Regions from separate parts of the Proteiniclasticum sp. genome, predicted to be linked through region 1. Evidence: a T-box and tRNA genes for the amino acid it is inferred to sense, from the RefSeq annotation. Region 1 holds a T-box; the other holds one or more tRNA genes.
The links. The T-box of region 1 lies ahead of ileS (isoleucine--tRNA ligase). A T-box ahead of a tRNA ligase gene usually reads a tRNA of that ligase, here a tRNA-Ile.
Positions count from the first base shown of each region.

Region 2: it has a tRNA-Ile gene. The T-box ahead of ileS (isoleucine--tRNA ligase) is inferred to sense a tRNA for this amino acid. The anticodon was not compared.

Region 1 covers NZ_DAMBTF010000002.1:155,374-165,007, forward strand. The annotation lists gene RTX25_RS01775 (ABC transporter ATP-binding protein) at 1-387, shown strand, start outside; gene RTX25_RS01780 (MATE family efflux transporter) at 483-1,901, opposite strand; gene RTX25_RS01785 (phosphatidylglycerophosphatase A) at 2,143-2,640, opposite strand; gene RTX25_RS01790 (LacI family DNA-binding transcriptional regulator) at 2,651-3,649, opposite strand; gene RTX25_RS01795 (GNAT family N-acetyltransferase) at 4,140-4,688, shown strand; gene ileS (isoleucine--tRNA ligase) at 4,820-7,933, opposite strand; T-box leader at 7,987-8,212, opposite strand; gene RTX25_RS01805 (hypothetical protein) at 8,300-9,400, opposite strand.
Region 2 covers NZ_DAMBTF010000027.1:23,817-33,450, forward strand. The annotation lists gene RTX25_RS12500 (UPF0182 family protein) at 1-129, opposite strand, end outside; gene RTX25_RS12505 (HD domain-containing protein) at 160-681, opposite strand; gene RTX25_RS12510 (secondary thiamine-phosphate synthase enzyme YjbQ) at 876-1,283, shown strand; tRNA gene RTX25_RS12515 (tRNA-Ala) at 1,383-1,458, opposite strand; tRNA gene RTX25_RS12520 (tRNA-Ile) at 1,462-1,538, opposite strand; rRNA gene rrf (5S ribosomal RNA) at 1,542-1,659, opposite strand; gene hydF ([FeFe] hydrogenase H-cluster maturation GTPase HydF) at 1,926-3,131, opposite strand; gene hydG ([FeFe] hydrogenase H-cluster radical SAM maturase HydG) at 3,153-4,571, opposite strand; gene hydE ([FeFe] hydrogenase H-cluster radical SAM maturase HydE) at 4,592-5,668, opposite strand; gene RTX25_RS12545 (TM1266 family iron-only hydrogenase system putative regulator) at 5,665-5,925, opposite strand; gene RTX25_RS12550 (polysaccharide deacetylase family protein) at 6,184-7,116, opposite strand; rRNA gene rrf (5S ribosomal RNA) at 7,239-7,356, opposite strand; rRNA gene RTX25_RS12560 (23S ribosomal RNA) at 7,454-9,634, opposite strand, start outside.

The DNA of each region.
Region 1 (9,634 bases):
AAAGCATCCTATGTACACCACTTTGTAAAGACCCTTCCCCATGGCTATGACATGGAAATCAACGAAGAAGCCACAAACATCAGTCAGGGTCAGAAACAGCTCCTGACCATTGCAAGAGTCTTTCTGAAAGATCCTTCCATACTGATTCTGGATGAAGCCACAAGCTCTGTGGACACCAGAACGGAAGTCCTTATACAGGAAAGTATGGAGAAACTGATGAAGGGCAGAACAAGCTTCATCATCGCTCACAGACTGTCCACCATCCGCAATGCGGATATGATCCTCGTCATGGACGAAGGAGATATCGTGGAAACAGGAACACATGATGAGCTCATAAAGAAGAAGGGCTTCTATGAGAAGCTGTATAACTCACAGTTTGAAGCATAAACAAAAACATTAAAGGTGTATCCGGCGCGCTAAGCGCCTGATACACCTTTTAACATGCAGTTTATTATTTATATGTGATCTGTCTTATCAAACACTTAGATATTGATGCCCAGTTTACTTTCCACGTGCTCTTCGATCTCGTCTTTTCTTTCTTCTCTGTAGTTTTCTTCAGCCTTATTGAGGGCTCTGATCTGATAATAAAGTACAAGAATCGTAAGAAGTGTAGCCATACCATCTGCTATCGGCACTGCTGTCCATAGTCCGATGAGCCCATATATCTTAGGAAGGATGATGATCAGCGGAATGAGGAGAATGACCTGTCTCAGCATGGAGAGAATAAAGGCTTTCTTCGCCTGTCCGATGGCCTGGAAGAAGTTCGCACTGATGATCTGCATACCGATTACCGGCATCATCAGCATGAATCGTCTGATGCCCACTGTACCCATTTCACGGATATCCGGATCCTTTGTGATGAAATTGATGAACACATGTGGAATCGTCTGAATCAGGATGAACCCGATGATACAGACTACAGTTGCAGATATGATGCCTACTTTAAGTGCTTCCTTCACTCTCTTATAGTTCTTCGCACCATAATTGAATCCTATGATTGGCTGAAGCCCCTGATTCATACCGAATATCGGCATAAAGAAAAGTGTGACAACCGAGTTTATGGCCGCATATGCGCCGATTGCAAGAGACCCTCCATATGTGGAGAGATTCTGATTCATGAAGATACCGATGACACTTCCTGCAACCTGCATGGCAAAAGGTGAAGCACCGATGGACATGATTTCAAGCACTAAAGCTCTGCTGAATCTGACATAAGATTTTCTCAGTTTGAGCATGCTCTTTCCGGACAGGAAATAGCTCATGCTCCACAAGAAGCTCACAAACTGTGCAAAAATCGTGGCATACGCCGCTCCTTCAACACCCATGTTGAATCCGTAGATCAGAATCGGGTCAAGGATCGTATTGATGATGGCACCGATAAGCATAGTGTACATGGCTATTTTCGGATTGCCTTCCGCTCTGATGATGTTGTTCAGACCAAAAGCGATGGTGTTGAATACATTACCGTAAAGGATGATTCTGAAATAACCGGTAGCATAAGATCTTATCTCATCGTCCGCTCCGTAGAGATTGACGATCTGGTCAAGGAAAAGCAGACCAATTATGGTCACCAGAATACCTGCAGCGACAAGCATGAAGAATCCTGAACCGAAGATCCTCTCTGCATCATCTTTCTTGTTCTGTCCGAGCTTGATGGAAATATTCGCACCTGAACCGATACCAAAAAGCATGGCAAAGCCCATGATGATGAACGTGATCGGCAGAATAACGCCCACCCCGCTGATGGCAAGTCCTCCTGTTCCCGGAATATTGCCGATGAATATTCTATCCACGATATTGTATAACGACTGTACGATCATACCCAGTATTGCCGGAATGGAGAATCTCAAGAATAACTTGAAGACATTCTCCTCCCTCATTAATTTTGCTCTATCTCCCAAAACAATTCCTCCTAAGTCCCTCTAGGACATCCCTTAATTTTTATTGTCATGTTATTTTGTACATCAGCTTGAATCATTGCGCATCAGTTTTAATGCATCCATAATAATAGGAATATATTAGCATATTGTGTACGCAATGGATAGACGAAGCAGAACGCCTTCATAAAAATCTGTACTGCACTCAAAAAAGAAAGACACACATTCAGTGCATCTTTCTTCGAATTTACTTTCGTTAGGATCTTTATGGTCTATCTGAGTGAGCTATTCGGCTAGCCGCTGCTGCTGCTAGAGCTGCAACGATGTCGTCAAGGAATGTATTGACATGAATGCCATGTTTTTCCTGGTCTAACTTTTTGATGATACCAATTTTTTCCTTGTCCAGATAACCGAAGTTGGTCAGACCAATACTACCATAAACATTGACGATTGACAAGGGCAGAATCTCGTCTATCCCATACAGCCCTTCATCATTCTCTACAATTTCCTGTAGAGGTTCAGGTAGAAGTTTCTTCTCTGCGATCTCATCTATGGCGATTCCGGTAAGGACCGCATGGATGATTTCTCTTTTTTTCAGTACCGCAATGATGTTCTCCACACAGTATTCATGGGTAAGCCCTTCAAAATATTTCTGCTGCAGAATCATAACAAGTTCTGCGATATCATCAAGGGTCACGCCTCTTCTTTCCAGCGTTTCGATGGTCATCTTGTGGAGTTCATCCATATTATACTTATACGCCATAATATTCTCCTTATTTCTTGACTGAATCTCTCTCAACCAGGAAGTACTGCAGAACATACTGATCATCATCAAGAGGCTTGTTGTTCACGATCTTGATGAGCATTCTCATACCCACAGAACCCATGTCATACATCGGCTGTGCAACGGTCGAGATTTTTGGATAGAACACTGCCGCCATGCTGTTGTCATTGAATCCCATGACATCCACATCTTCCGGACAGCTGATGCCCTTGTCTCTCAGCGCATTGATTGCACCCATGGCAACCTCGTCAGATGCGCAGAATACAGCATCGATCTCTGCATTTTCAAGAATAACGTTGATGCCGTTATATCCATCAGCAGCTTTAAGATCTCCAAAATACAGAAGACTGTGGTCAACTTCCATACCATGATCTTTGAGTGCCTTCTCATATCCGTTGTATCTCTTGGATACCGCATTGTTTCTGTCTTTCTTGAGACCGATATAGGCAACCTTCTTGTTCCCCTTATCAAGGAGATACTTTGTCGCATCATAAGCCGCTTTCTTGTTGTCGATGGTCACGCTTGGCATTCTGCCTCCTGAAACCTTGGTTTCCACAAGAACAGTCTTCAGCTCAAGTTCATCTATGAGATCAATGATCTCGCCTTCAAGGGATGAGCTCATATAAAGCATACCGTCTACCATCTTTTCCTTCAGCACGCGGATATACTCTTTCTCTTTTTCCAGATCGGAATCAGAGTTGCATAGAATGATGTTGTAATCATAGATATTAGCCACATCCTCTGCGCCTCTTACAACTTCAGGATAGAACTGATTGGAAATATCCGGAACCAGTATGCCTATCGTCTTGGTTCTCTGAGTCTTAAGACTTCTTGCCACGATATTCGGTCTATAGCTTAACTTTTTGATCGCGTCCTGAACCTTTTTCTTTGTATCCTCATTTACTACATCTACATTGTTTAATACTCGAGATACGGTTGCGATTGATACGCCCGCTTCTCTTGCAACGTCTTTGATTGAAGCTGCCATGGTATCCACTCCTCATATTTATTCATTATTTATTTTGTTTAATATTTTGCATTATTCTATCACTATATACACGAATATTCACCGATAAAAACTGCTGAACATTTCTCAGAAAACCTTATCATATCCATTGTAATATATATTTCATGAAAATAGTTTAAACTTTTCATTAAAATGTAAAGTGATACGCTCTTTTACATTTTAATCTCTCTATTAATAATATCACCTTCCGACACAAAATGAAATTGTTTCATAGTATTTTTTCTGTATATTTAGGTATCACAATGAAATCCTGTCCGAAAAGGTATCGGTGCTCATTATTAATGTTTATCTCTTCATCACAATGTAGCTGGATCCGGCAGTCAGATGTCTTGTGATTATATTACAGATATATTATACTAGAATCATTATTTTGAGCTATTATGAATCAATTACAATCAGAAAGGGGATAATGAGCTCAGCATGACTTGAGCTCATTACAGAAGGTGGCCCAATGAATTATGATCAGGCAACCCAGACGATCACAACAGAAAGACTGAAGCTGAGACTTTTCGTGAAAAGTGATGCAGAAACGGTTCAGTCGCTGTGCAACAACTACAGCATCTACAAGAATACTCTCTTCATACCCTATCCCTACACCATCGAACATGCCCTCATCTGGATGAAGAACCATCGGGAGCACTTTGATGAAGATAAGGGTTATGAGTTTGCCATTACAGATAGGGCCACAGGACAGCTTTATGGCGCCATCGGTCTTACCCATGACTCCCGCCATCATAACGGAGAACTCGGATACTGGATCGGAGAGGAATTCTGGGGGAAAGGCTTCGCGACTGAGGCCGCGAAAGCCCTCTTGGCGTTTGCTTTCAAGGAGAAGAATTTTAATAAAGTCTACGCAAGGCATTTCGGTTCCAATCCTTCATCAGGTAGAGTCATGGAGAAAATCGGAATGACAAAGGAAGGTTTCCTTCGTGATCACATCATGAAGGATGGCCGTTATGAGAATCTTCTCTATTACGGGATACTCCAGTCAGAGACGTGAAGAAAAAACGACCAGTCCCCTCAAATTGGAAATGGTCGTTTTTTTCTATGTCCAGTGAGAAAGAAACAGAGGGAGAGTGCACCTGCTTACTGAGCAGATGCGCTCTCCCTCTCCATGATCTTATCTTTCTCCTACTTAACGACTTCGACACCGATGTTTATGCTTTCACCATTGATGTTGAACTCTTCGGCAGCATGGTCTTCACCATATCTGATATCCGCAGTCAGGGTTTCCTTCTTCAGATGATCCTCATGATTTCTCATGATGTCCATCAGTCTGTCGTTTCCGGAAACATAAAGCATGATCTTATCGGCAACTTCAAATCCAGTTTCCTTTCTGAGGTTCTGAATCTTGGAGATCAGCTCACGCACATCCCCTTCTTCCTTAAGCTCAGGCGTGACGTTGGTATCCAGGATGACACCGAGTTCACCTTCACCGGCAAAAGCATATCCCGCAAGGCCCTGCATGGTGACCAGAAGATTCTCCTGATTCAGGATAATGTCCTGTCCATCTATAGATACTGTCACGTCATCTCCGCGGTTGACTTTCTTTGCAAGATCCATCTGGTCCATTCCGTCTATGGCAGCTTTGATCTTAGGAATCATTTTGCCGTAGGTTTTTCCTAGAACAGGCAGGTTAGGTTTGATTTCATAATTGACATATTTTGAAAGATCTGCAGCCAGTACAACTTCCTTGATGTTCAGCTCTTCCTTGATGATGTCTCCATAATACTCAGGAAGCTCTTTTTCGGAAATCAGCATCTTTGAAAGAGGCTGTCTGTTTTTCATGTTGGATGTATTTCTTGCGCTTCTTCCCAGTGTGACCAGGTTGTAGGCAAGGCCCATCTCTTCCTCGAGCTTTGTGTTGATGAGTGATTCATCCGCTTCAGGATACTTCGTGAAGTGTACAGATTCCTTCTCATCATTCTTAAGCCCTACAATGAGGTTCTGGTAGATGGTCTCGGAAAGATATGGAACAAATGGAGCAGCGGTCTTCACCAGTGTCACAAGGACATTGTAAAGTGTCGTGTAGGCACTGATCTTATCCTCTGTCAGTTCATCTGACCAGAATCTTGCTCTGTTTCTTCTGACATACCAGTTGGACAGATCCTCCGTAAACTCCTCAATGGCAAGTGCCGCCTGAGTGATTCTGTATCCGTCAAGATCTTCTGTCACTCTCTTCACCAGACTGTTCAGCTTTGAAAGCACCCACTTGTCCATGACATTGTCTGACTTGTGATCCTTGTAGTCCATAGGATTGAACTGGTCAATCTCAGCATAGAGTACATAGAAGGAGTAGACATTGTATAGGGTCAGAAGGAACTTTCTCTGGCTTTCAGCCACATCATCCTGGGAGAATCTGGTTGGCAGCCATGGCATGGATGCAGTATAGAAATGCCATCTTGTAGCATCTGCTCCCTGTTCGTTGATGACCTTCATCGGCTCAACGACGTTGCCCTTATGCTTGGACATCTTGATGCCCTTCTTATCCAGAACATGTCCCATAACGATGACATTTTCAAACGGACTCTTCTTGAAGATTGCAGTTGAAATGGCAAGAAGGGTATAGAACCATCCTCTTGTCTGGTCAACAGCTTCCGAAATGAACTGTGCAGGGAAGTTCTCTTCAAACATTTCCTTGTTTTCAAATGGATAGTGCCACTGTGCAAAAGGCATTGATCCTGAATCGAACCAGGCATCGATCACTTCGTTTGTTCTGGTCATTGTGTTTCCGCACTTTTCGCAGGTCAGGTGCACCTTATCGATATATGGTTTATGGAGTTCGATGTTCTCAGGAACATCGATTCCCTTTTCCTTAAGCTCTGCAATGGATCCGATACACTCTCTGTGACCGCATTCACATTCCCAGATCGGAAGTGGTGTTCCCCAGTATCTGTCTCTTGAGATTCCCCAGTCGATGACATTTTCAAGGAACTTACCCATTCTGCCTGTTCTTACATTGTCAGGATACCAGTTTACGCTGTTTGAGTTTTCCAGAAGTTCATCTCGCAGTGAGCTCATTCTGACGAACCAGCTGTCCTTTGGATAGTAAAGCAGTGGCGTATCGCATCTCCAGCAGTGTGGATAGGAGTGCATGTACTTCTCTGTGCTGAAAAGCTTGTTCTCGTTTTCCAGCCAGCTTAGGATCGCCTTGTCCGCTTTACGGACATCCATTCCCTTGAAAGGTTCCACTTCGTCCACGAACTTACCTTCTTCGTTGACCAGATGGATGAACGGGATGTTGTTCTGCATACCCACCATGTAGTCATCCTCACCATAGGCAGGTGCTGTATGAACGACTCCTGTACCATCGGACAGGGTGACAAAGTCTCCGTGGATGACAAAAAATGCTCTCTTTTCAGGGGTATGGAAAGGCATCAGCTGCTCGTAGTCTGTATTGACCAGCTCCTGACCCTTGAATTCACGTACAATCTCATATTCCAGTCCGTTAAGAACCTTCTCGCAAAGCTCCTTGGCAAGGATCAGAATCTCGTCCCCGACCTTCGCTTCCACGTAGGTGAAGTTTTGATTGACCGCTAAAGCAGCATTGGAAGGAAGTGTCCATGGCGTTGTGGTCCAGGCGAGGATATACTTGTTTTCTGTACCTGCAACCTTGAACTTTGCAATGGCTGTGCTGTCTGTGACATCCTTATATCCTTGAGCCACTTCATGAGAGGAAAGTCCTGTTCCACAGCGTGGACAGTAAGGCATGACCTTGAAGCCCTTATAAAGGAGATCAGACTCCCACATGGTCTTCAGTGCCCACCATTCTGATTCGATATAATCATTCTTGTAGGTGATGTAAGGATCTTCCATGTCTACCCAGAAACCGATCTTCTCGGACATTTCCTTCCACATGCTGGTGTACTTGAATACACTTTCCTTACACTCATTGATAAAGTTCTCTACGCCGTACTCTTCGATGCCTTCTTTTCCGTTGATCCCTAGTTTCTTTTCGATCTCAAGCTCAACTGGAAGTCCATGGGTATCCCATCCGGCCTTTCTCAGCACTTTATAGCCTTTCATAACCTTGTATCTTGGAATGAGGTCCTTGATGACTCTTGTCAGAACATGTCCGACGTGAGGCATACCGTTGGCTGTTGGAGGACCATCAAAGAATGTAAAAACCTCCCCATCCTGGTTCAGTTTATAACTCTTGTCAACGATGTTTTTATCCGCCCAAAGCGCTCTGATCTCATCTTCCATTGATACAAAGGATTTTCCCGCATCAACTTTCTTATACATCACACTACAACTCCTTATTTTCAAAAATAAAATATATAAAAAAGACCCGTCCAAAATAGGACGAGGTCTCGCTATACCACCTAATTAATTCATTTCAGATACGCGAAGAACACTCTTCTTAATATCCTATTTCGTAACGCGAAATCACGTATATGCTTAAATCATTTCAGCATATCCACTCCCAGGTGATCTTCTCTTCTTGAGGCTAAGGTTTTTCAGCATGCAACCTCTCTCTGAAAGCCTTTTACAGAAGGTACTTGTCCTTTTCACAGTGTTTGACCTAATCATTATATTATATGCATAATCCCTTGTCAAACAAGTAAACAGAGCGCTATAGCCCTGAAACTGCTGTAAGGAGAAAGACGGCTACTTATCTTTTTTGCTCACATAGGCCTTCATATGGACCACATTCCTGTCCAGCTTCAGCTTCGGCATCTCGTCATCTGCGAAGCCGAGATTGTCCCATCTGCTGATGCGGTTTAAATAATCCCTGAGCATTTTCTTCCCGCTCTTGATGTCTTCTTCCTGGTCGAAATTCATATCTGCCAGGAACTCATTGATCACCTCATCGGTTTCACGGGTTTTTCTTGCGATCTCAATGGTTCTGTCCAGATAGAATCCGAAATAGAATTCTTCCGGGATATGAGGATATAGGGTAATAAACTCCTCATCAGGGGTGAAGTGCTCCTGGAAATAGCTAAAGAGCTTCTCGTACTCTTCTTCCTGCTCGATGTATGAAGGATCTGAGGCATCCAGAAAATCCAATCGCTCATATGCCTTGTATCCCTGCCCCTTGTTCCATCTTCTGATTTCTGAGATATCATAGAAGATTTCAAAATCGATGTCTACGATATATTCCTTGTCCTCATACATAATGGAGGCGTAAGCATCGTGAAGGGAGTATTTATAGGATAGAACACGGTTAAAGAACTTGCTGTCCATATTGCCGTGATTCCTGCTCACAATTTCATAGAGCCTGTCGATTTCAACCGCACCGTAGTAATACAGTGCACCCTTTATGATCTTAGCCGCTTCATCAAGATACGCTGCCATGCTGAGCCTCTCGGGTACAAGGTACACTTCAAAAAGATCGATAAACTCCTGGCTGACATGAGCATGAATCTGTCCGATATCCTCCATGTCAAAGTCCGGATGGACGAGGCACAAATCAAGAAGACTGCTGAGAGATTCAAGCTCGGCTGCAGGCCCCTCATTATCATTATCGTCCCGGAATGTATATTCTCCGTGATTTTCCTTCATTTTGTTGAGGAGAACAAGGTCTTCATGGGAAAGCATGTAGTAGACTTCAATGACATAGTCTGTCAGCGCTTTTTCCAGAAGATTGATCAGCTCTTCCTTTTCCGCATCTTCTTCATAGTCGGCATTCATGAGATCTAAAGTGTTCTGAATTTCTTCTTCTTCGTATTTTTCGATAATTTCTCTCATCTTTAGATATTTATATTCCATATTTCTCTCCTTATGAGGCATATCTTCATCTGTAATCCGCTGCCTCGCTTCTATCTATTATATCCTATTTAACCAGTCAAAGCCGAACATTCTATGAATACAAAGAAAAATATCCTGAAACAAAAGCATCTCAAGGTGCCTGCTGTGTCCCGTTCATGAAAAGGCTTCTCTTTCAGCCCTTCTGCTGCGGGAAAACATGCATGACTTTCTGTGGTATACTGGTTCTCTTACAAA
Region 2 (9,634 bases), on a different contig from region 1:
AAAACTGGTCGAATTGAACAGAATGATCAGCCCGATCAGAACTGCACCAATAATCACGTAAAGATTCTTTTTGCCTTTCAGTCTATTTCTGAACTTGAATTTGAAGTTCGGTTTGATATCGATTTTCATGAATTTGCCTCCAAAAGGTTATTCTTTTTCCTAATAACGGTCATCATATTTCTTAAGCAGATCGTAATATCTGATGAGTTCATCACGATCTTTCTGATTCCCGATCAGCTCTCTTCTATGATGATGAGAACTGACCAGTCTGTAGAATATGGGCGTTTCATCAAAGATTCTTTCTGCTTTCAGAATTTCTCCGCCTCTTTCTCCATGATAGAGATATGACTGAATAAAGGGAAAGCGTAGAAGTATAGTGATTCTTCTGCCTAAGAGTTTTTTCAGTATCACAGCCATGCTTTTCTCGAATAGATTCATCGGACGTGTGATCTTTCCGATATCATGAAAAAGTGCAGCTCTGATCATGCCTTTTTCCCTGTCTTCGCCCAGTTCCTCGCGAATATCCTTCGCAATGAGTATACTGTGGATCTGTTCGGATTTTTTGAGCCTCCTGAACAGACTCAGTTCCTTTTCATTTAAATACAGAATCAGAAAATCTTCATCGATCTTCTGATAACTGTAACGGATATTCTGAATAAACTGCCGGATGCGTTTCACCATATTTACCTCTATCGGATGAATGTTCCGATCATGAACACTCTCGCTGATCATACTTAGAATCATAATACAATTATAATCTAAAACATTGCATAATTTGCGGACGTTTAGAGAATATTAATGGATATGTTAAAGAAAGTGGAAGAAGAAAGAAAAATATTCATGTATAATGAAGAAAAAGAGTCAGGGAGGACAGGATGAAGATTTACAAAAAACAGCTGGAATTCAAGACAACCAAAAGACAGGATTTTTATGAGATCACCGACGAGGTAAGAAAAACACTGGAGGAGTCGAAGATCAGTGAAGGCATCCTTACAGTCTACTCTCCTCATACTACAGGTGCAGTATGCATCAACGAAAATGCGGATCCGGATGTCATAACAGATATGCTCTATGCACTGGACAAGGCTTTTCCTGACGATCCGAAATTCAAGCATATGGAAGGCAACTCCCAGGCGCATCTTAAGTCCATCAATATCGGAAGCAGCCAGAGCCTCATCGTAAGCGGTGGAATGATCGAAATGGGTATCTGGCAGGGCATATTTTTCTGTGAATTCGACGGACCAAGAACAAGAAAAATTACCGTTCATGTCATGGGCGAATAGAAAATATAGTAACTGCTGAACAGCCGGGGATTTTCCCCGGTTTTTTCATAAAACGGAAAAATCCGAATATCGCCATCTGGCAACATTCGGATTTTTTTATGGTGGAGATAAAGAGACTCGAACTCTTGGCCCCCTGCGTGCAAGGCAGGTGCTCTCCCAACTGAGCTATACCCCCATATGGTGGACCTTCAGGGACTCGAACCCCGGGCCGACCGGTTATGAGCCGGTTGCTCTAACCAACTGAGCTAAAGATCCAATAACTGGCGACGACCTACTTTCCCACAGGGCCTCCCCTGCAGTATCATGGGCTCGTATAGGCTTAACCTTCGTGTTCGGAATGGGAACGGGTGTAGCCCTATGCGATATAGACACCAGATAACTGTAAATTACGATTAGCATCGTAAAATACTATACAAAACGTGAAAACAAGAATATCGCTTCACGTATTGGTTTCACAAAACTTTATTAAAATTTTGAGAACAATAATTATTATAAGTGCTGTAGTGACAACTGTCAACAGATTTTATTTTTATTCCATGAAAGATTGTTTTTTCCTGCAAAGGAGCGTATGAACCCCATACCGCCCCTTTATATCCTTGATCCATTATCTTTTAGAATCTGTCATTTTATAGGTACATCCGATTACAGTTTCTCTTTGAGCGGCATGATGCTTCGTTCCAGTATCCCGTTCATATGCGCAATAAGGATACCGTAGTTTGTTATGGGCATATCGTTTTCTATGGTACGGCAGATTCTTGACTGCATTTCTTTTTCGTTCAGCATACATCCACCGCAGTGGACAACAAGATCGTATTTCTCCCCTTCCCGATTGAACTCAGTTCCGCTGGAGTGAACAAAGAACAGCTTCTTGCCGGTATACTCACTGATCCATTTCGGAAGCTTTGCCGTACCGATGTCATCACATTGCCTGTGATGAGTGCAGCCTTCAGAAATGAGGACTCTCTGATGATCCTTTAGCGTGTCCAGAGCATAAGCCCCTTTTACAGCTTCACTGAGATTTCCCTTATATCTTGCCATGAGTATGGAGAAGCTTGTCAGGGCAATATCCTCAGGAACGATTTTTTTGACCTCATGAAATGCCTGGCTGTCCGTGATGACCATTCTGGGCTTTCTGTTAAGCACGGATAGTGCATCCGAAAGCTCATCCACCTGAACAATCAGTGCCTGTGCCCTGCTGTCTAAGATGTCTCTTATGACCTGCTGCTGAGGCAGTATGAGTCTTCCTTTTGGTGCAGCAGAATCAACTGGCACAACAAGAATGATGAGATCTTTCGGTGAAATGAGATCGGAAATGAGTTTTTTCTTATAGCCTTCTTTACCCGCAATCCTGCCCATGAGCTCTTTGAGCTCATGGATATTCTTCATAGTAGAGGCGCTCACTGCAATTGATTCGGATCTGTTATCGCCACTGCTGAGATTCATCGGCTCTTTAAGCAGATCTGTCTTATTATAAACGAGAATGTAAGGCAGCTTCTTTGCTCTGATCTTACTGATGATCTTCTCATCCTCATCGGATATCCCGGCTTGTGCATCCATAACCACAAGCGCAAGATCCGTCCGGTCAAGGATTCTCATAGTGCTCTCCACTCTCAGATGTCCGAGGATACTCTGATCGTCAAGTCCTGGTGTATCCATGATCATAACCGGCCCCAGCGGGAGAAGCTCCATGGACTTCATCACTGGGTCTGTAGTCGTTCCTCTGACATCGGATACGATGGATATGTTCTGTCCTGTAATGGCGTTGATGATGCTTGATTTACCGGAGTTCATCCGGCCGAAAATACCGATATGCACTCTCTCACCCGAAGGTGTATCCATTAGTCCCATAATATGCTCCTTTATCTATCATCAGAACCGGAAATCTCTTTTTCCCTGACTGATCTCTCTCAGGTTGTCCTCAGCTCTTAATCTGACCTTTTCGTTTGTAATCCTGTGAATCTCCTTTTCGATGAGTTTTTCACCAAGAATCCTTGTCTCCTCTTTGGCATAATCCATCAGATATTCCTTCAGTGTAATTAGTGAATTGGGATGACAGCAGTTGATGATCTGTCCGCTCTTCAGAAGCATCATGAATCGATCTCCAGTTCTTCCTTCTCTGTAGCATGCCGTGCAGAAACTCGGGATATGACCCATTTCCATCAGCCATCTGACAATTTCATCAAGGGTTCTCTTGTCGCTGACATCAAACTGCTCCGATTTGTCTTCGGCAAGCTCCGGCAGCACATATCCGCCCACACTTGTCTTTGAACCGCCGCTGATCTGAGATACACCAAGCTTCAGGACCTTCTCACGACAAGCCTGACTTTCTCTTGTGGAGATGATCATTCCTGTATAAGGCACCGCAATCCTTATGCACGCAACAATTTTAGCAAAGATATCGTCGTCAATGCCGTTGGTGAAGGAATCCGCATCGATGTCATCTGCATGACGGATTCTTGGAACGCTTAATGTATGCGGTCCGACACCGTATACCTCTTCAAGATGCTCAGCATGCATGAGAAGGCCGGTAAAATCGTATTTGTAGCGTTCCAGACCGAATAGGACACCAAGTCCCACATCATCTATTCCACCTTCCATGGCCCTGTCCATAGCCTCTGTATGATAGCTGTAATGATGTTTGGGTCCGGTAGGATGAAGAATTTCATAGCTTTCCTTATGATAGGTTTCCTGAAAAAGGATATAGGTGCCGATACCTGCCTCAGCAAGCTTTCTGTAGTTTTCCACAGTAGTTGCCGCGATGTTTACATTGACTCTTCTTATAGCTCCATTTTTATGCTTCACATCATAGATCGTTTTTATACTCTCAAGAACATATTCTATTGGACTGTTGATCGGATCCTCACCTGTTTCCAGTGCAAGTCTCTTATGCCCCATATCCTGAAGTGCAATGACTTCATTTCTGATTTCTTCCTGGGTCAGCTTCTTTCTTGCGATATGTCTGTTCTTCAGATGGTATGGGCAGTATACACATCCGTTGACACAGTAGTTGGAGAGATAAAGCGGCGCAAACATCACGATTCTGTTTCCATAGAATCTTTCCTTGATTTCTTCTGCGAGGGAGTATATTTCATTGTTCAGATCGTCCATTCCACATTCCAGAAGAACGGATGCCTCTCGGTGGTTCAATCCATTTCCTTTTCGAGCTTTATCAATAATCGATTTGATGAGCATTCGGTTGTCCGCATTCTCTTTTGCGTATTCAAGTGTTTCCAGAATCTCATCATGGCTGATGAATTCTTCCGCTTTTGTGGATCTGATATTATACATCAATGAGCACTCCTTTAAATCTATTTGGCATCAGACATCTGACGTGTTTCTATCAGTGGATGATCTCCCCGATCCGCAACCACTTCAAACCCTATTCTCTCCATAGATGCCTGTAAAAGAGACAGACTTTCAGCAGCCTCTGTTCCTGTGTAGGCTTTGTTGTCATATAGCATATATTTCTTCCGAACAGCCAAGGGTGACAGATTAGGCATTACGACATTTGCACCAGAACAGATTCCTTTTTCTCTGCCTTCTCCATCTACTGTTCCAAGTGATGTTGTTGCAGGAATCAGCGCATAAGGAAGCATAAGTCGGATGAGAGACAACATGAAGAGGGTAAGATCTACACTTCCGCTTTTGTAGTCTCTGAATACTGATTCGTGGTGAGGCACAAAGGGTCCGATACCGACCATTTCAGGCTTAAACTCGCTGAGAAAAACCATGTCCTTGGCAAGACATAGACTGTCCTGATAGGGTGAACCTACCATAAATCCGGTGCCAACCTGAAACCCGATGTCTTTGAGCTGTCTTAGACTCTCCATTCTTCTGGAAAGTTCTTCCCCTTTCGGATGCAGCCTCCGATAGTGCTCTTCATCAGCAGTTTCATGTCTCAGGAGATAACGGTCAGCTCCTGCCTCATAAAGCCTTCTAAAGCTTTTTTCCGGCCTTTCTCCCAGTGATAATGTAACGGCGCAATCAGGATATCTGCGTTTGATGATCGATATGAGTTCTACGAGTTTTTCATCGTCGTAGAAGGCATCTTCTCCACCTTGAATGACAAATGTTCTGAATCCAAGCTGATGGCCTTTTTCGCAGCATTCAAGGACTTCATCCATGTTCAGTCTATATCTTTTGGCATTTGGATTCCCACGCCTTATACCGCAGTATAGACAGTCACAGGCGCAGTAGCTGGACAGCTCGATGAGTCCTCTGATATAGACCTTGTTTCCGTAAATTTTCTCTCTTTTGTCTCTTGCCAGTGACTGTGCGAAGGAGAGCTCCTCCGAGGTAAAGGTATCGATAAGAGAAGTAAATTCATCAAGAGATAAGATCCTGTCTCTTGAGAGTTTTCTTATCAGCATTTCATTTCTGGTCATAGCGACTCCTTCTTGCTTTTTGCATAAATCGTTTTTGAGGATACTCCCGGGAGCATGCCCAGTTTCCCTGATATAGAACTGATGATGTCCATCGGCGCATCCACAGCCAAGGAGATGATATTCATGTTTTTTTCACGATAGGGAATCCCCATCCTTCCGATGACATAATCTCCATACTCATGAAGAATCCTGTTCATCTTTTCTGCCGAATCATAGTTTTCGAGGACAATTCCGATGAGTGCAACTCGTGTTTCCATATATCCCTCCAAATAAAAAAATACGCCAGAAAGGCGCATGCAAAATGACTCTATCATCCGCGCCTTCCCTTTCAGGTATATCCCCTTAAGGTCAGAACCGTATAAATCTGAGGTTTGAAGAAAGAATATCCTCTCAGCTTCGCACCTTTTTCATCATATCACAGTTATTGTTAAAATAATATCATAATCTGTTTGTTTTCACGTATTTATTTGCATGAAAAATCTGCAGAATTCAGATGCATTCTGCAGACCATAGATTTATTTCAGGTATTCATCATAATCAGACAGCTTCACAAAATGGAAGCCTTTTTCTCTCAGCATAGGAACCACAAGCTTTATTCCCTCTGCAACCGCTTTTTCAGGATGGTTCATATGATAAAGAAGAATTGAACCGTTCCTTGCCTGATCAGCTGAGCTGACCATCTGTGCCCTGTTAAATTTTGCACCAGCATCGCCCAGGAGATCGAAATTAACCGCTTTTATGCCCAGTTCTTTCAGCATGGATAAACTCACATCATCATAATACGCTGTACCGGACCGAAAATATTTAGGTTTAACTCCAGTCATATGGAAAATCTCATTCTGATTTTTCATCACTTCATCAAGTACCTGAGCTATGCTGTCTGTACCCTTTATATTGTATACTGATCTTCCTTCAACCGAGAGAGGTTTATGGTCATGTCCATGGTTCTGAATCTCAAAGAGATCTGTCTGCGCAAGCGTTCTGAACTGCTTCGGATTTTCTCTGATCCATCTGCTGTTGATGAAAAGAGAAGCAGGTACCTGTTCTTCAATTAGGAAATCAATGAGTTCCTTATCATAGCCGCTGCCTGTATTTCCACCACATGCATCGAATGTCAGGGCAATCACTTTCTCCTCAATCTCCAGGTGAGTATAGACACCTTCTATATTTTCACCGAAAGTCCTGACTTTCCTATGATCATACTTTTCTTCCATATAAGTGACAAGATTTTCATAGCTCAAGGAATGAAGATCCACTTCCGGAGGATTTTCCTCATTAACCGTTTCAACAGGAAAATCATCTTGAATTTCCTTGTTATTGGGAATGATCGGAGTTCTCACTTCCACTGCGGGAACAGCAGGAATATAATCCCTTATGATTTCTTTTTCCATACATCCTGCAAAAAATATCAGTATCACGAATATGACGAAACTCAATCTTCTGATCATTTTATCCTCCTATAATACAGATATTCTGAAGTGGCTCTTAATATCTATATTATAGTGAATTTCAATTCATTTCAATTTTTTCGCACAAAAAAAGCTCCAGGCATTACGCTTGGAGCTTTTGTAACTGGCGACGACCTACTTTCCCACAGGGCCTCCCCTGCAGTATCATGGGCTCTAAAAGGCTTAACCGTCGTGTTCGGAATGGGAACGGGTGTAACCCTAAAAGATATAGACACCAGATTGTGATGAACGTAAGGGTTCATCTCTGAAGTGAACATGATGTTCCTTCAAAACTGCATGTGGAGAGAGTAAAGAATGGTACCGGAGCATCTTTTATCAGATCAAGCCCTCGATCTATTAGTATGAGTAAGCTGAATACATTGCTGCACTTACACCTCTCACCTATCAACCTCGTGTTCTTCAAGGGATCTTACTGGCTTACGCCATGGGAAATCTTATCTTAGGGTAGGCTTCACGCTTAGATGCTTTCAGCGTTTATCCTGTCCCAACTTAGCTACCCAGCTATGCTCCTGGCGGAACAACTGGTGCACCAGAGGTTGGTCCATCCCGGTCCTCTCGTACTAAGGACAGCTCCCTTCAAATTTCCTACGCCCGCGACGGATAGGGACCGAACTGTCTCACGACGTTCTGAACCCAGCTCGCGTGCCGCTTTAATGGGCGAACAGCCCAACCCTTGGGACCTACTTCAGCCCCAGGATGCGACGAGCCGACATCGAGGTGCCAAACCTCCCCGTCGATGTGGACTCTTGGGGGAGATTAGCCTGTTATCCCCGAGGTAGCTTTTATCCGTTGAGCGATGGCCCTCCCACGAGGTACCACCGGATCACTAAGCCCGACTTTCGTCCCTGCTCCACCTGTATGTGTCGCAGTCAGGCTCCCTTCTGCCTTTGCACTCTACGAACGATTTCCGACCGTTCTGAGGGAACCTTTGGGCGCCTCCGTTACTTTTTAGGAGGCGACCGCCCCAGTCAAACTGCCCACCTAACAATGTCCCGTGACCAGATCATGGTCTCCGGTTAGAATCTCAATACTGCCAGGGTGGTATCCCAAGGATGACTCCGGAGGACCTGACGATCCTCTTTCCCAGTCTCCCACCTATCCTGTACAGACAATATCGAAACTCAATGCTAAGCTACAGTAAAGCTCTACGGGGTCTTTCCGTCCAATCGCGGGTAGCAAGCATCTTCACTTGCACTACAATTTCGCCGGATTTGTTGTTGAGACAGTGCCCAAGTCATTACGCCATTCGTGCGGGTCAGAACTTACCTGACAAGGAATTTCGCTACCTTAGGACCGTTATAGTTACGGCCGCCGTTTACTGGGGCTTAAGTTCACACCTTCGCTTGCGCTAAGTGATCCCCTTAACCTTCCAGCACCGGGCAGGCGTCAGCCCCTATACTTCAGCTTACGCTTTAGCAGAGACCTGTGTTTTTGCTAAACAGTTGCTTGGGCCATTTCACTGCGGCCGGAGAGTAATCTCCGGCACCCCTTCTCCCGAAGTTACGGGGTTAATTTGCCGAGTTCCTTAACAACAATTCTTCCGATGGTCTTAGGATTCTCTCCTCATCTACCTGTGTCGGTTTGCGGTACGGGCACTACGTTAGCTCCCTAGAGGCTTTTCTTGGCAGCGTGAAATCAGATACTTGGAGCCCGTGGGCTCCTCCCCGTAACACCTCAAAATTAGCGGACAGAGGGATTTGCCTCCCTGTCCTCTCTCGGTGCTTGGACGTACAATCCAATCGTACGCACATCTTATCCTCCTGCGTCACCCCTTCGGTCAAACGCTTCGTAGTGGTATCGGAATATCAACCGATTGTCCATCACCTACGCCTCTCGGCCTGGGCTTAGGACCCGACTAACCCTGAGCGGACGAACCTTCCTCAGGAAACCTTAGATTTTCGACCTGCGGGATTCTCACCCGCATCTCGCTACTTATGCCAACATTCTCACTTCTGTACCGTCCACCACTCCTTACGGTATGGCTTCAGCCAGTACAGAACGCTCCTCTACCGCGGCACCATGAAGGTGCCACCCGTAGCTTCGGTGATAGGTTTTAGCCCCGGACATTTTCGGCGCGGGATCTCTCGACTAGTGAGCTATTACGCACTCTTTTAATGAGTGGCTGCTTCTAAGCCAACATCCTAGTTGTCTTGGAAATCCCACATCCTTTTCCACTTAACCTATACTTGGGGACCTTAGCTGACGGTCTGGGCTTTTTCCCTTTCGACTATGAAACTTATCTTACACAGTCTGACTGCCGGACTAATAGTTTATGGCATTCGGAGTTTGATAAGGTTCGGTAAGCGATATGCCCCCTAGCCCATTCAGTGCTCTACCTCCATAACTCATATATCCGACGCTAGCCCTAAAGCTATTTCGAGGAGAACCAGCTATCTCCGGGTTCGATTGGAATTTCTCCGCTATCCACAGCTCATCCCATGATTTTTCAACATCAATTTGGTTCGGTCCTCCACGAGATTTTACTCTCGCTTCAACC